3 regions of the Kitasatospora sp. NPDC057518 genome follow, and region 3 is predicted to be linked to each of the others. Evidence: riboswitches for the same ligand, from Rfam matches in the RefSeq annotation. Region 3 holds a riboswitch; each other region holds the start of a gene.

Region 1 (4,990 bases), on a different contig from region 3:
TCGGTCCGGTGTTGGCGACGTCCTCGTGGTCGAACGCGTCGTGGCCGAGCAGGTCGACGGTCGGAACGCCGGGCGCCTCGGGGCCGGCCGAGTCGATCACGCTGCGGGCCTGCCAGTTGCCCGCGGAGGACATGGGCACCGACAGGGGCGAGAAATCGAGGTCGAACGGGATCTGGTAGTTCACGTCGTGCTGGCCCTGGCCGGTCCCGGCCTGTAGCTCTGGGGCCATCTTGTAGGCGACGTCAGCCCACTTGTAGCTGGGCCAGCGGTCGGGGTTGTAGGACCAGACGGCGTTGTAGTCGAGGGTGGTTCCGTCGGTCGAGCCGGCGGCCACCTGGATGGCGCTCGCGGCCACGATGTTGTTGGTGATCGTCGAGTGGTCGGACGAGCCGGCCAGGTCGATGGTGACCTCGGGTGTCAGGTTGGTGGTGTTGTGGGTGACGACCGTGCCCGGTGCGTCGGTCACCGAGACGGCCGGCCCCCCGAGCGAGGAGATGAAGTCGTTGCCGGCGATCACCGTCCCGGCGATGCCCGCACCGACCTTCACACCACCGGTGGTCGCGCGGACGACCGAACGCTCGATCCGGACGTGGTCGCTGGCGCCGGTGACGGCGACGGCCGGCCGAGCGATCTTGTCGTCCCGCTGCTCGATCCAGTTGCCGGAGAGCTCGACCCGGCTGACCCCGTCGAGCTCGAAGTGGGTCACGTCGAAGCCGGAGAACACGACGTCGTGCTGGCCGGATATCTTCACCGCCTGTCGCAGCGGGCCGGCGATGACAGGGAAGGTCGACGTCCTGCCCGGGAGGGAGGACAGCTTGCCGATGCGGCCCGTGCCGCGGAAGGTGATCGGCTTGCCGGGCTCGCCGGAGCGCCGGACGGTCACATCCTCGGGGTAGGTGCCCGGCGAGACCTCCACGGTCTGGCCGGGCAGTACCCGGTCGGCGGCGGCCTGGACGGTGCAGAGCGGCTGGGCCTGGGTGCCCGGTCCGCTGTCCTTGCAGAGACCGCCCTGGACGTACAGGACGGCGGTCGGCTCGGCCGCGGCCGCAGGCAGTGGCAGGCCCACCACCGCGGAGACCACGGCGGCGCTCAGCCCGGCCACGTGACGCATGCGCACGATGCATTTCCCCCAAAAGTCGTCAAAGCCGCGAAACCCCGGGTGAGTGCGACCCGGTTGGGCCGTACACACTTTGATGGAGCGTCTGCGGAGTATTGGTGAGCATTATGGGGGCGAGGGAGGACACTTTCGGCCGCGGGGTCGGTGGACGCGGTCGGCCGCCGGCCCGTGAGGCGCTCTGGACCTGCGGCGATCCGCTCGCTACGGTGTTGGGCGTCGTGTGCAGGCAACACCGCCTGCGACGCGGGAGCTCGGAGCACCGGGCTGAGAGGACGCTGACCGGGACGTCGACGGACGGACCGACGGCTGCGTCGACCGCAGGAACCTGACCGGGTAATGCCGGCGTAGGGAGTAGAGGTCAGATGACCACGTTCGAAGCACAGCCGCAGTCTGTCCGGAGCGCCCCCAGCAGCGAGCGCACCGGCTACCCGACCCCGGCCTGGCACAAGGCCTACCGCGAGGGATCGCGCCCCGACCTGCGCGTCCCGTACCGCGAGGTGCGGCTCACCAACGGCGGGACCGTCCCGCTGTACGACACCTCCGGCCCGTACACCGACCCGTCGTACGAGCCCGACGTGCGGCGCGGCCTGCCCGCGCTGCGGGACCCCTGGATCCGCCAGCGCGGCGACGTCGAGGAGTACGACGGCCGCGAGTCGCGCCCCGAGGACGACGGGATCAAGCACACCTCGCCGCGCGGCGGGAACCTGCGCAACCTGGACGCCGTCTTCCCCGGCCGCCCGCGCCGTCCGCTGCGCGGCCGCGATGGTGCCGCCGTCACCCAACTCGCCTACGCCAAGCGGGGCGTGGTGACGCCGGAGATGGAGTTCGTGGCGCTGCGCGAGGGCCTGGCGCCCGAGTTCGTGCGGGCCGAGGTGGCCCGCGGCCGGGCCGTCATCCCGGTCAACGTGAACCACCCCGAGGTGGAGCCGGCCGTCATCGGCACCAACTTCCTGGTGAAGATCAACGCCAACATCGGCAACTCGGCCGTCACCTCCTCGATCGAGGAGGAGGTGGAGAAGATGACCTGGGCCACCCGCTGGGGCGCCGACACCGTCATGGACCTCTCCACCGGCCGCAACATCCACACCACCCGCGAGTGGATCCTGCGCAACTCCCCCGTGCCGATCGGCACCGTGCCGCTGTACCAGGCCCTGGAGAAGGTGGACGGCCGCGCCGAGGAGCTGAGCTGGGAGGTGTACCGGGACACCATCGTCGAGCAGTGCGAGCAGGGCGTCGACTACATGACCGTCCACGCCGGCGTGCTGCTGCGCTACGTCCCGCTCACCGCGCGCCGCAAGACCGGCATCGTCTCGCGCGGCGGCTCGATCATGGCGGCCTGGTGCCTGGCCCACCACCAGGAGAACTTCCTCTACACCAACTTCGAGGAGCTCTGCTCCATCCTCGCCTCCTACGACGTCACCTTCTCGCTCGGTGACGGCCTGCGTCCGGGCTCGATCGCGGACGCCAACGACGAGGCGCAGTTCGCCGAGCTGAAGACCCTCGGCGAGCTCGGCCGGATCGCCCGCGAGCGGGACGTCCAGGTGATGATCGAGGGCCCGGGCCACGTCCCGATGAACAAGATCCGGGAGAACATGGATCTCCAGAAGGAGATCTGCGACGAGGCGCCGTTCTACACCCTCGGCCCGCTGACCACGGACGTCGCCCCCGGCTACGACCACATCACCTCGGGCATCGGCGCCGCGATGATCGCCTGGTGGGGCACCGCGATGCTCTGCTACGTGACCCCCAAGGAGCACCTGGGCCTGCCCAACCGGGACGACGTCAAGACCGGCGTGATCACCTACAAGATCGCCGCCCACGCCGCCGACCTGGCCAAGGGCCACCCCGGCGCCCAGGCCTGGGACGACGCCCTCTCCGACGCCCGCTTCGAGTTCCGCTGGGAGGACCAGTTCAACCTGGCCCTCGACCCGGAGACCGCCCGCGACTTCCACGACGAGACCCTCCCCGCCGAGCCCGCCAAGACCGCGCACTTCTGCTCGATGTGCGGCCCGAAGTTCTGCTCGATGAAGATCTCCCAGAAGATCCGCGACGAGCACGGCGACGGATCCACCGCCGTCTCCAGTGAGTTCGACGCCGAGGCGCTGGCCGGCATGGCCGAGAAGTCCGCCGAGTTCGCGGCCCAGGGCAACAAGGTCTACCTCCCGCTGGTGGACTGACCCGGGACGCCGGAGCGCCGCCCCGATCAGCTCGGGGCGGCGCTTTCGCGGTCCTCCGCTACCTCCCGGCGTCGGGGCCGGCGACCGGTGCGGCGGCCTCCAGCGTGCGGCGGATCACCGCCGAACCGTGCTCGACGGACTCGGCGATCGGTGCGGCCAGGGCCTCGGGCAGGACGTCGGTGTGCCACACGAACCTCGTCCGGCCGCCGGCCTCCGGAAGGGCCTGCATGGACGCGTGGTGGTGGGACGGGTGGAGGCTGCCGCCGACGACCGTGTAGGCGACCCGCATCGCCTCGTGGTCGAGGTCGACGAGCCGTTCGAGCACGATCGTGCCGTCGGCGAAGGTGACGGTGCGCGTGTCCGAGCTCAGCACGGTGTCGGTGACGAACCCGGGCGCCAGCCGCTCGTGCACCGCGCCGTAGTCGCTGAGCACCGACCACACCGCTTCGGGGCGGGCGTCGATGACGAGTTCCTTGTGGATCGAGGCCATGGGTGGTCGACTCCTCGTCAGGCCGAAGCGATGCAGAACAGGTGGCCCTCGGGGTCGGCGAGAACGGTCCAATCGCCTTCGCCGGGCTGGAACTCCGGCCTGGTCGCCCCCGCCGCGAGCAGCTCCTTCACCGCGGCCTCGGGGTCGGCGACGGCGAAGTCGAGGTGGGCGTGCTTCGCGGCGTCGGGCCAGCCGGGCCCCCGGTAGCCGGCGACCCGCTGGAAGGCCAACCGGACCGGTCCCGCGCCGAGTTGGACGAAGTCGTCGTCGGCCTGCCCGAGGTCCCAGCCGGTGACCTGGCGGTAGAACCCGGCGAGGGCCCGGGGGTCGGCGCAGTCGATGGTGATCGCGGTGAGCTCCGCGTGGACGGCCATGGATGGCTCCCTTCCTGTCGTCACGTGGGCCCCAGCATCCGGGGTGACGGCACCGGAGGTCTTGAAGATCCTTGCGGGCCGTCCTGTCGTACCCGGCGGGTACCGTCCGCGGCATGCTGTCCGCATCGACCCTCGCCGCCCGGCCGGAGTTCACCGTGACCGTGGTGGGGTGCCGCTCCGACCACACCCGGTGGTCGCAGCCGGAGAGCCGCGACGACCACCGCCTGGTGCTGGTGCGACGCGGCAGGTTCCGGCGGTCGGCCGACGGCACCGACACCGATCTGGACGCGACCACGGCCTACCTGGGCGCGCCCGGCGAGCAGGAGCGCTTCGCGCACCCGGCCGGCGGCGACGTCTGCACGTCGGTCAGGTTCGAGCCCTCCCTCCTCGGGCGCCCGCCCGCCGCGACGACGGTGTATGTCGACGCGCGCGTCGACCTCGCCCACCGCCGTCTGGTCGCCGCCGCGGGCACCGGCGACATCGACTACGCGCTGGCGGAGGAACTGCTCCGCCTCGTCGCGGCCGCTGTCGGTGAGCCGACCGCCCGCGCCCGGCGGGCAGGCAGGCCGGCCGACCGGGCGCTGGCCGCGGCGGCGCGCGAGGCGATCATCGAGGAGGCCCCGGAGGCCGGTGGGCTCTGCGCGCTGGCCGCGCTGCTGGAGGTGTCGCCCTACCGGCTGAGCCGGGTGTTCTCCAGGGAGACGGGCGTCTCGCTGACCCGCTACCGCAACCGCGTACGCGTCACCCGGGCCATGGACCGGATCGTCGAGGGCGAACCCGGCCTCGCCGCCCTGGCGGCCCAGCTCGGCTTCGCCGACCAGGCGCACCTGAC
Region 2 (4,990 bases), on a different contig from region 3:
TCTCGCCCGTGACGGCGGTGGTGGACTGGCGCTGCGGCGCCTTCTTGGCGGCCTTCTTGCCCATGCTGCGGCTCTCCCGGGAACGGTGGTCCTGTGTCCCGGGAAGCCTAACGACACATTCCCCGAGCCCGGCTCACGCGCTACGGGCATCGCCCCCGGTGCGCCGGGCGTGCCGGGCCCGGGCGGGCAGCGCCGCCCAGACCGTGACCTCGCCGGGGGCGTCGCGCACGCCCCAGTCGCTGGCCAGCTGGTCGACGATGCTCAGGCCGCGGCCGCCGCGCGAGGTCAGCGAGGGACTCGCGGGCAGCGGCCGGGTGGCCGCCCCGCCGTCCGTGACCTCCAGGGTGAGCACCCCGTCGGCGTGCATCTGCCAGCGGACCAGCACCCCGCCGGCCGGCTCGGCCGGACCCTCGGCGGGCTCCCGGGCGCCCTGCGCGGCGTTCGCCCCGGAGGGGACGCCGACCAGCACCTGCCCGAGCACCTCGGCCCGGGCGCTGCGGCCCAGGGCCGGCAGCGGGCCGAGCGGACGGGCGTACCGACAGGCGTTGCTCAACAGCTCGGAAAGGATCAGAACAGCATCATCGATGACCGGTTCGGGTACCTGCCGGTCACCCAGATCTCGACGCAGTCGGCGCCGTGCGACCCCGACACTCGCTGGGCCGTGCGGCACTGCCATGGTCGATGAAGTCGGCACTTCACGCGCCACCATCAACGCCACCCCCGGACCTCCTTCAGCGTATGCCGAGGGAGAGATGCCCCTTGGTAATGCGTCGGAAACGAGCACCGGACGATCCCGCGAGCCCATTTCGAGTGCGGCGACCGACGGTCGACATCAGGTCATTCCGCGCTCACCCTCCGTCGCCCGGATGCAAGAATTCCGGCAATTTCGCGCGAGGAAGGTTTGACTGCCGACCAGAGTGATCGGATCGGAGGGGTTCGGAGGAGTACGGCCTTCGGTGCGCCGACGGACCACCGGTGGATCACCGGCCGAGCTGCGCCAGTACCTCCGCGGGCCGGTTGGTGATGATCGCGGACACCCCGAGCTCCAGGCAGAGCTCGACGTCGGCCGGCTCGTCCACCGTCCACACGTGCACCTCGTGGCCGAGCTCGCGCAGCCGGGTCACCAGCTGCGGGCGGGCCCGCACCAGCTCGATGCCCGGGCCGGCGATCCGCGCCCCGCCCGGCAGCGGCGAGCCCTCGCGCAGCCGGCCGAGCAGCGGCAGGGTCCGCTCGAACAGGAAGACCCGCCGGTACCGCGGCGCGGCGGCGGCCACCCGGTTCAGCGCGACCGAGGAGAAGCTCATGATCCGGGCCGACGGGCGGTCGCCCTCCCGGGCCGCGCCGATCTTGAACCGCTCCAGGGTCCGCAGCAGCTCGGCCTCCACCCGGCCGCGGAAGCGCACCGGGTGCTTGGTCTCGATCGCCAGGTCCACCGGGCGGCCGCACTCCACCACCAGCTCCAGCAGCCGCTCCAGCCGCAGCACGCCGCGCAGCTCCGGGTCGGTGCTGGGGCGGCCGGTCTTCCAGGCGCCGAAGTCGTACGCCTCCAGCTCGGCGAGGGTCATGGCCGAAACGGTGCCCCGGCCGTTGGAGACCCGGCCGATCCGGCGGTCGTGCACGCAGACCAGCGCGCCGTCGGCGGTGACCCGGACGTCGCACTCCAGCGCGTCCGCGCCCTCGTCGAGCGCGCGCCGGTAGGCCGCGAGGGTGTGCTCGGGCAGGGCGTGGGAGGAACCGCGGTGGGCGATCACCTGGACGGGCGGCACGGTGCGCGCCGCCGCCGAGGACAGGTCTGGGCTGGTCACAGGCCCAACGATAGGCGGCGGAGGTGAAGCGCGGACAAAGACGGCCCCAACCTGTGGGGCCGTCTCCGCACCTGCGGGGCCCGCTCGGGCCCCCGCTCGCTCCGCTCCGTCAGCCCCGGACGGCGCGGCGGCCGAGCGGGGTGAGCGCCCAGGTGGCCAGGGCCGGCACCAGGAAGGCGAACAGCGAGGCCGAGGTCCACTCCTGCGGGGTGAAGTGCAGCGCCTCCTGGGCGGAGGTCCAGAAGTCCGTCCACCAGTCCGCGACCTTGGTCGGCGCGATGAACTGGTAGACCGCGAAGCCCAGGGCCCACGGCAGCAGCATCAGCCAGCGGGACGGCGCGTCGGCGGAGAGGTTCCAGCCGCGCCGGCCGGCGCCGAGGAAGTAGTCCACCACGAGCACCGCCAGCAGCGGCACGAACACCGAGCCGATCAGGCCGAGGAAGCCGTAGTAGGTGTCGGTGAACTCGTCGATCTGCAGCGCCAGCACGGTGATCAGCACGCCGATCGCGCCGGAGAGCACCCGGCGGTCCACCTTCGGCAGCAGGTTCTGCACCGACATCGCGGTCGAGTACACGTTGGCGAAGGACTGGTCGGTCTCGCGCAGCACCAGCACCAGCAGGAACAGCCAGCCGGCCCAGACCCCGAGGAAGGAGTCGAAGATCCGGTTCGGGTCGCCGTCCGACTGCAGCAGCGCCATCAGGCCGAGCACGTAGCACCAGACCTGGGCGACCGTGTAGCCGGAGAAGCTGCCCCAGAACGCCGAGCGCGGGGTGCGCGAGTGCCGGGTGTAGTCGGCGGCCAGCGGGACGAAGGAGACCGACACCGCGATCATCGCGTCGGTGGCGCCGAGGAAGCCGTGCCAGTTGCCCGCGCCCGGGTCCGGCACGCCCTGGCGGCCCAGCTGGACGGTGAAGTACACCATCGCCACCGCGACCGCTCCGGCCACGAAGCGGCGCAGCACCGCGATCGAGCCCAGCGGCCAGATGGTCAGCGCGGTGGTCAGCGCGCCCGCGAGCAGGACGAACAGCCAGCGGTAGCCGGTGGTGTGCGCGACGGTCTGCGCGCCCGCCGAGATGGTCAGCAGCTCGAAGACGCCCCAGCCGATGCACTGCACGATGTTCAGCACCGTCGGCAGGTAGGACAGCCGGGTGCCGAACAGCCCGCGCAGGTTCGCCATCGCGGGGGCGCCGGTGCGGGCGCCGATCAGCGCGGCCACGGCGAGCATCGCGGTGCCGACCGCCGTACCGATCGTGATCGCGGTCACCGCGGCGGCCAGCGACAGCTCGCTGCCGGGGGCGCCGAGCACGGTGGCGGCGGTGGAGAAGCCGATCAGGCTGACGCCCAGGTTCATCCAGAGCGCGAAGTGGTCCCGGAAGCGCAGCGTGCGCGGCGGTTCGGTGTCCAGGACCAGGGGCGCTTCGACGTGCTCGGCGCGTTCCAGGAGGGCGGTCGCGCCCGGCGCGGGGGCGTTCGCGCCGGAGTCGGAGGCGTTCGTACCCGAAGAAGAGGATGGCGAAGCAGGCGGCATGGCCGATACTCCCTACGCCGGCATTACCCGGACAGGTTCCGGCGGTCAGCGCCCCCTCGAACGTCCGTCACTCGTGTGGCGTACGGTCGACATGCGCACTCTCAGCCTGGTGGGTCCAAGCTCCCGCGTGTCAGTTTGGAGCGCCAGGCTAACCGGCGCGGGTGCCGACGCCCAAGGCCGAGGGCGGGGCGGTCCGCATCGCGGACGCCCGACGGGGAGGGGAGCCCCGGCCGTCGGTACAGGTGCCGGAGCCGGTGTCAGTGCCGCTGAGGGTGCTGACGCCAGTGCCGGTGTCGGTGCCGGCTAAGGATTCTTATGAGTTCTTCAGAGGGGTCCTTACGGCAAACGAATCGACAGTGCGAAAAACTATGGTCCTTGGTTCTGCCAGCTATGGAGGTCGTCCGTGAGCACCGAGCGCGAGGTTGGGCCCACCGGGCCGCAGGGGGAGCAGCCCGCCGGGCCGGGGGCGGCCGAGTCCGCTGCCGCGGGCCCCGCTCAGGGCGGGCACAACCCGACCATGGCGTTCCGGCGGGTGCCCGAGCCGGAGGCGGGCGCGGTCGAGGCCGCCGCCGAGGCGGCGCCGTCCGCCGACGCCGTTCCGGCCGAGGAGGTCCCGGCCGGGGGTGGGCACAAGCCCACCGTCGCCTTCACCAAGGTGCCCGCACCGGAGGCACCCGCCGAGCCCGTGGCACCCGCCGCACCCGCCGTACTCGCCGTCGAGGAGCCGGCCGTCGACCCGGCCACCGGCTACATCGACGCGCCGCCGCCGGTCCTGCCGCCCGTTCCGCCCGCCCCGGTGGCCGCCGCACCCGCCGCCCCGGCCCTGCCGCCGGCCGGCAACCCGTACGCCACCCCGACCCACGGCGTCCCCGCCGCCGGCGCCCACGAGGGGTACGGCGCCGCTCCGGCCGCGCCCGCCGCCCCCGCCGCGCACGGCCACCACCCCTTCGGGGCCGGCCAGCCGCTCGGCGGCTGGGGCCCCACCCACGACTCCACCTCCGGCGGCGCCGGCTACCCCGGCGGCCCGGCCGGCCCGCTCGGCTACCCGGCGGAGTACCCCGGCGGCCCCGGCGGCCCGCGCAAGAAGCGCGGCGGCCTGGTCGCCCTGATCGCGGCCGTCGCGCTGGTCGCCGGTGTGGCCGGCGGCGCGCTCGGCGTGTCCGTCTCCGACAGTTCCGACCGCAGGAGCTCCGCGAACGACCACCGCAGCACCACCGTCCAGGCCAGCGACACCCAGAAGAACGAGCCCGTCCCCGGCTCGATCGCCGCCATCGCGCAGAAGGCGCTGCCCAGCGTCGTCACCATCAAGGCGCAGGGCAACGGCGAATCGGGCACCGGCACCGGCTTCGTCTTCGACACCGAGGGCCACATCCTCACCAACAACCACGTCGTCGCGCCGACCCTCAGCGGCGGCAAACTGACCGTCAAGTTCGCCGACGGCAGCTCCTACAGCGCCTCGGTGCTCGGCCACGCCGAGGGCTACGACGTCGCCGTGGTCAAGATCGACAACCCGCCCAAGAGCAAGCTGGCCCCGCTGCCGCTGGCCGACTCCGACAAGGTCAACGTCGGCGACGCCACCGTCGCGATCGGTGCGCCGTACGGCCTGGAGTCCACCGTCACCAGCGGCATCATCAGCGCCAAGGACCGCCCGGTGGCC
Region 3 (4,990 bases):
CCGTTCTTGACCAGGTCACGCACCTCGGTGACCCGGACCCCCCACTGCTCCGAGATGTCGGGCAGGTACATCCAGTCGGTGACCAGGGATTCAATCTTGCTTTCGATCTCACTCACGCCACCAGACTGCCACCTCCGCGGCCCACCGCGCACCAGACCTGCCCCGCGCCTACCCCGCGACGGCCGCCTTCAGCGGTACCGCGGGGTCGGCCGCCCGGGCCGGGTCCAGCGCGGTGCCGCGCTCGATCAGCCGCCGCCCCTGGGCCAGGTCGCGCGGCCGGTCCACGGTCAGCAGCGCGCTCGGCACGCCGTCGCGCAGCCAGAGCACCGACCAGTCGGCGCCCCGCGGGTCGCCGCGCCGGACCAGCTCGTCGCCCTCGGCGTGCCGGCCGGCGTACTGGACCATCCGCCCGAACTGCTCGGACCAGAAGTACGGCACCGGGTCGTAGGCCGGCGCGTCCGCGCCCAGGACGACGGCGGCCACCGCCTCGCCGGACCGCAGCGCGTGGTCCCAGTGCTGGACGGCCAGCCGGGCGCCGGCCCGGGCCGAGGGGTAGCTGACGCAGTCGCCGGCCGCGAAGACCCCGGGCACCGAGGTGCGCAGCCGCCCGTCCACCACGACGGCGCCGGTCGCGTCCAGCTCGACCCCGGAGCCGGCCAGCCAGCCGGTCGCGGGGCGGGCCCCGATGCCGACCACCACCTCGTCGGCGGGCAGGTGCGAGCCGTCCGCCAGCAGCACCGCGCCGGGCTCGACGGCGGCCACGCCGACCCCGCAGCGCAGCTCGACCCCGGCCTCGGCGTACCAGGCGGCCATCGCCGAGCCGAGCTCCGTCGGCAGCGCGCCGGGCAGCGGCGCCGGACCGGCCTCGACCACCGTCACCTCGCAGCCCGCCGCGCGGGCCGCGGTGGACACCTCGGCGCCGATCCAGCCCGCGCCGACCAGCACCAGCCGCAGCCCGGGGCGCAGCAGCGCGCGCAGCGCCAGGGCGTCGTCCAGGGTGTGCAGCAGGTGTGCCCGCTCGGCGCCGGGCAGGGCGCGCGGCACGGCGCCGGTGGCGATCACCAGCGAGCCGTACGGGAGGTCGCCGCCGTCGGTGTGCAGCACGCCGGGGGTGAGGCCGGTGGCGCGGCGGCCGGTGAGCAGCTCGATGCCGAGCTGCCCGTAGTCGATGTCCAGGGCGGTGGAGTCGGCCTTGCCGAGCAGCACGTCCTTGGAGAGCGGCGGCCGGTCGTACGGCGCGTGCGGCTCCTCGCCGACCAGCGTGATCCGCCCCTGCCGGCCGCCCTGCCGCAGCTTGAGGGCGCACTGCGCCCCGGCCAGCCCGGCTCCGACGACGACCACCCGATCCGTTCCGCTCAGCTCTGCCACGCCCGCCACTGTACTCAGCGCGACGCGGCGGCCTCCGGGCCGTCCGCCCCGCGTACGGGCCTTCGGCCGGGCCGACCCCCGGCGTTAAGGTGGGAGGACCACACGGGAGCCCGGCGGACCGGGCTGAGAGGCGGGCTGACACGGCCTGCGACCGTCCGAACCTGATCCGGGTCATACCGGCGAAGGGAGAAGAGCAGCCTTGTCACGCTTGCCATCAGGCACCCATGCCGACGTGCTGGTGATCGGCGGGGGCGTCATCGGCCTCGCCGTCGCCTGGCGCACCGCGCGGCGCGGGGCGCGGAACGTGATCGTGGTCGACCCCGCCCACGGCGGCGGGGCCGCCGGGGTCGCGGCCGGGATGCTCGCCCCGGTCACCGAGCTCCAGTACGGCGAGGAGCCGCTGCTGCGCCTCGGGATGGCCTCGAACGAGCGGTACGAGACCTTCGCCGCCGAACTCTCCGAGGCGAGCGGCGGCCTGGACACCGGCTACCGCCGCTGCGGCACGATCGCCGTCGCGCTGGACTCCGACGACCGCGAGGAACTGCGCGAGCTGTACGCCTTCCACCAGCGGCTGGGCCTGGACTCGACCTGGCTGACCGGCCGGGAGGCCCGCAGGCTGGAGCCGATGCTGGCCCCCGCCGTCCGCGGCGCCCTGCACGCCGCGGACGACCACCAGGTGGACCCCCGACGCCTGCTCACCGCCCTGGTCGCCGCCTGCGGGCGCGCGGGCGTCCTGCTGCACCGCGCCGAGGCCGTCGAGCTGCTGGTCGAGGACGGCCGCGCGACCGGCGCCCGGCTGAGCACCGACGAGACCGTGACCGCCGACCAGGTCGTGCTCGCCGCCGGCCCGCACAGCCACCGGCTGCCCGGTCTGCCCGAGGGGGTGCTGCCCGCGATCCGCCCGGTGAAGGGGCAGGTGCTGCGGCTGCACGTGCCGGAGGCCTACCGGCCGTTCCTCTCCCGCAACGTCCGCGCCGTGGTCCGCGGCCGGCACCTGTACCTGGTCCCCCGGGAGAACGGCGAACTGGTCGTCGGCGCGACCACCGAGGAGCAGGGCTACGACACCACCGTCACCGCCGGCGGGGTGTACGAACTCCTGCGGGACGCCCACGAGTTGGTCCCGGGGATCACCGAACTCCCGCTGCGCGAGACCTCGGCCGGACTGCGCCCCGGCTCGCCGGACAACGCCCCGCTGCTGGGCCCGACCCCGCTGCCCGGGCTGGTCGCCTCCACCGGCCACTACCGCAACGGCGTGCTGCTCACCCCGGTGACCGCCGACCTGGTCTCCGAGTACCTGGTCACCGGTGAAGTCCCCGAGCTCGCAAGGCCGTTCACCCCCACCCGGTTCTCCTCCGAATCCCCCGTCGCGAAGGCCTCCGCATGACCGAGATCGCCCCGAACGAGCACGCCCCAGACGAGAACGCCGTGCACGAGGACGCCCCGAACCCGGTCGCCCCGGCCGAGATCGCCCTGACCGTCAACGGCGAGCCCCGCCGGGTGCCCGCCACGACCACCCTCGCCGAGCTGGTGGCCTCCGTCAGCGCCGCCAACACCGGCGTCGCCGCCGCGCTCAACGAGGCCGTGGTGCCGCGCGGTTCGTGGCCCGGGACGGCACTGGGCACCGGCGACCGGATCGAGATCCTCACCGCCGTCCAGGGAGGCTGAGCCATGGCCGACGATCTGCTGACCATCGCCGGGACGGCCTTCTCCTCCCGACTGATCATGGGCACCGGCGGCGCCCCCAGCCTGGAGGTCCTGGAGCGCGCGCTGCTCGCCTCCGGCACCGAGCTGACCACCGTCGCGATGCGCCGGGTCGACGCCACCACCCAGGGCTCCGTCCTGGACGTGCTGACCCGCAACGGCATCCGGGTGCTGCCCAACACGGCCGGCTGCTTCACCGCCGGCGAGGCCGTGCTGACCGCCCGGCTGGCCCGCGAGGCGCTCGGCACCGACTGGGTCAAGCTGGAGGTGATCGCCGACGAGCGCACCCTGCTGCCCGACCCGATCGAGCTGCTGGACGCCGCCGAGACGCTGGTCGACGACGGCTTCACCGTCCTGCCGTACACCAACGACGACCCGGTGCTGGCCCGCAAGCTGGAGGACGTCGGCTGCGCGGCCATCATGCCGCTGGGCTCGCCGATCGGTTCGGGCCTGGGCATCCGCAACCCGCACAACTTCCAGCTGATCGTGGAGGGCGCGGGCGTCCCGGTGATCCTGGACGCGGGCGCCGGCACCGCCTCCGACGTGGCGCTGGCGATGGAGCTGGGCTGCGCCGCGGTGATGCTCGCCTCCGCGGTGACCAGGGCTCAGGACCCGGTGCTGATGGCCGAGGCGATGCGGCACGCCGCCGAGGCGGGCCGGCTCGCCCACCGGGCCGGCCGGATCCCGCGCCGCTTCCACGCCGAGGCCTCCTCCGCGATGGCCGGCCGGGCCGACCTGGACACCCGCGAGCACCCGGCGTTCTGAACCGTCGCGCATGTCACAAGCCGGTCCCGGAGGCGGTGTCCGCCGGGACCGGGCGGTCCCGCACCCTAGACTCTCCGAGTGGACATGGCACTGCACGACCCCCTGATCGGCGCCCTGCTCGACAACCGGTACCGGGTCGAGCAGCGGATCGCGACCGGCGGGATGTCCACCGTCTACCGGGGCACCGACACCCGGCTGGACCGGGTGGTCGCGCTCAAGGTGATGCACCCCTCGCTGGCCGGTGACGAGGGCTTCACCGCCCGCTTCATCCGCGAGGCCAAGGCGGTCGCCAGGCTCACCCACCCCAACGTGGTCAACGTCTTCGACCAGGGCGCGGACGGCGGCCACGTCTTCCTCGCCATGGAGTACGTGCCCGGCCGCACCCTGCGCGACCTGCTGCGCGACCGCGGCGCGCTGTCCGTCCGGGCCGCGCTGGACGTGCTGGAGCCGGTGCTCGCCGCGCTCGGCGCCGCCCACCGGGCCGGACTGGTCCACCGCGACGTCAAGCCCGAGAACGTGCTGATCACCGAGGGCGGCCTGGTCAAGGTCGCCGACTTCGGCCTGGTCCGGGTGCTCGGCAGCGCCGACGGCGCGCCCACCTCGACCACCACCGCGACCGGCGGCACGGTCATGGGCACCGTCTCCTACCTGGCCCCCGAGCAGATCCTCCCGGACGCCCCCACCGACCAGCGGGTGGACGTCTACGCGTCCGGCATCCTGCTGTACGAGATGCTCACCGGCCGCCGCCCGCACACCGGCGACAACCCCGTCCAGGTCATGTACAAGCACCTGCACGAGGACGTCCCGGCCCCCTCGCTGGTCGCCCCCGCCGTCGGCCCCGAGCTGGACGCGATAGTGGCCGCCGCCTGCGCCCGGTCCGCCGGCGCCCGCCCGTACGACGCGGTCGAGCTGCTCGCCGCCCTCCAGCGGGTGCGCCGCACCCTCGCCCCGGCCGCGCTGGACGCCGAGCCGCCGGCCTCCACCCGCCCCAGCCCGCGCTACCCGACCAGCGAGCCGACCTCGGTGATCCAGCCGCTGCCGCGGCCCGCCGAGGCCCCGCCGACGGAGCGCACCAGCGTGCTGGACATGCCGCCGGAGCTGATGGACGAGCTGCTCGCCGAGCCGCGCCCGTACGACGAGCCGACCCCGGTGCACC

What was found. A riboswitch is a leader RNA that binds a small molecule or an ion and turns the genes downstream of it on or off. The one in region 3 is predicted to bind thiamine pyrophosphate.
Region 1: linked by a shared signal. The riboswitch ahead of thiC (phosphomethylpyrimidine synthase ThiC) and the one ahead of thiO (glycine oxidase ThiO) in region 3 are both predicted to bind thiamine pyrophosphate.
Region 2: linked by a shared signal. The riboswitch ahead of ACFU7Z_RS09480 (purine-cytosine permease family protein) and the one ahead of thiO (glycine oxidase ThiO) in region 3 are both predicted to bind thiamine pyrophosphate.

What each region holds. Positions count from the first base shown of each region.
Region 1 is NZ_JBHVEU010000135.1:3,298-8,287, forward strand. Features, by position in the region: gene ACFU7Z_RS16385 (PKD domain-containing protein) at 1-1,111, opposite strand, end outside; TPP riboswitch at 1,351-1,485, shown strand; gene thiC (phosphomethylpyrimidine synthase ThiC) at 1,480-3,294, shown strand; gene ACFU7Z_RS16395 (SRPBCC family protein) at 3,353-3,784, opposite strand; gene ACFU7Z_RS16400 (VOC family protein) at 3,802-4,158, opposite strand; gene ACFU7Z_RS16405 (helix-turn-helix domain-containing protein) at 4,272-4,990, shown strand, end outside.
Region 2 is NZ_JBHVEU010000064.1:5,538-10,527, reverse strand. Features, by position in the region: gene ACFU7Z_RS09495 (DUF5926 family protein) at 1-64, opposite strand, end outside; gene ACFU7Z_RS09490 (ATP-binding protein) at 134-553, opposite strand; gene ACFU7Z_RS09485 (glycerophosphodiester phosphodiesterase) at 981-1,805, opposite strand; gene ACFU7Z_RS09480 (purine-cytosine permease family protein) at 1,915-3,333, opposite strand; TPP riboswitch at 3,326-3,470, opposite strand; gene ACFU7Z_RS09475 (S1C family serine protease) at 3,737-4,990, shown strand, end outside.
Region 3 is NZ_JBHVEU010000119.1:6,222-11,211, reverse strand. Features, by position in the region: gene ACFU7Z_RS15055 (Rv2175c family DNA-binding protein) at 1-116, opposite strand, end outside; gene ACFU7Z_RS15050 (NAD(P)/FAD-dependent oxidoreductase) at 169-1,377, opposite strand; TPP riboswitch at 1,461-1,573, shown strand; gene thiO (glycine oxidase ThiO) at 1,577-2,752, shown strand; gene thiS (sulfur carrier protein ThiS) at 2,749-3,033, shown strand; gene ACFU7Z_RS15035 (thiazole synthase) at 3,037-3,834, shown strand; gene pknB (Stk1 family PASTA domain-containing Ser/Thr kinase) at 3,919-4,990, shown strand, end outside.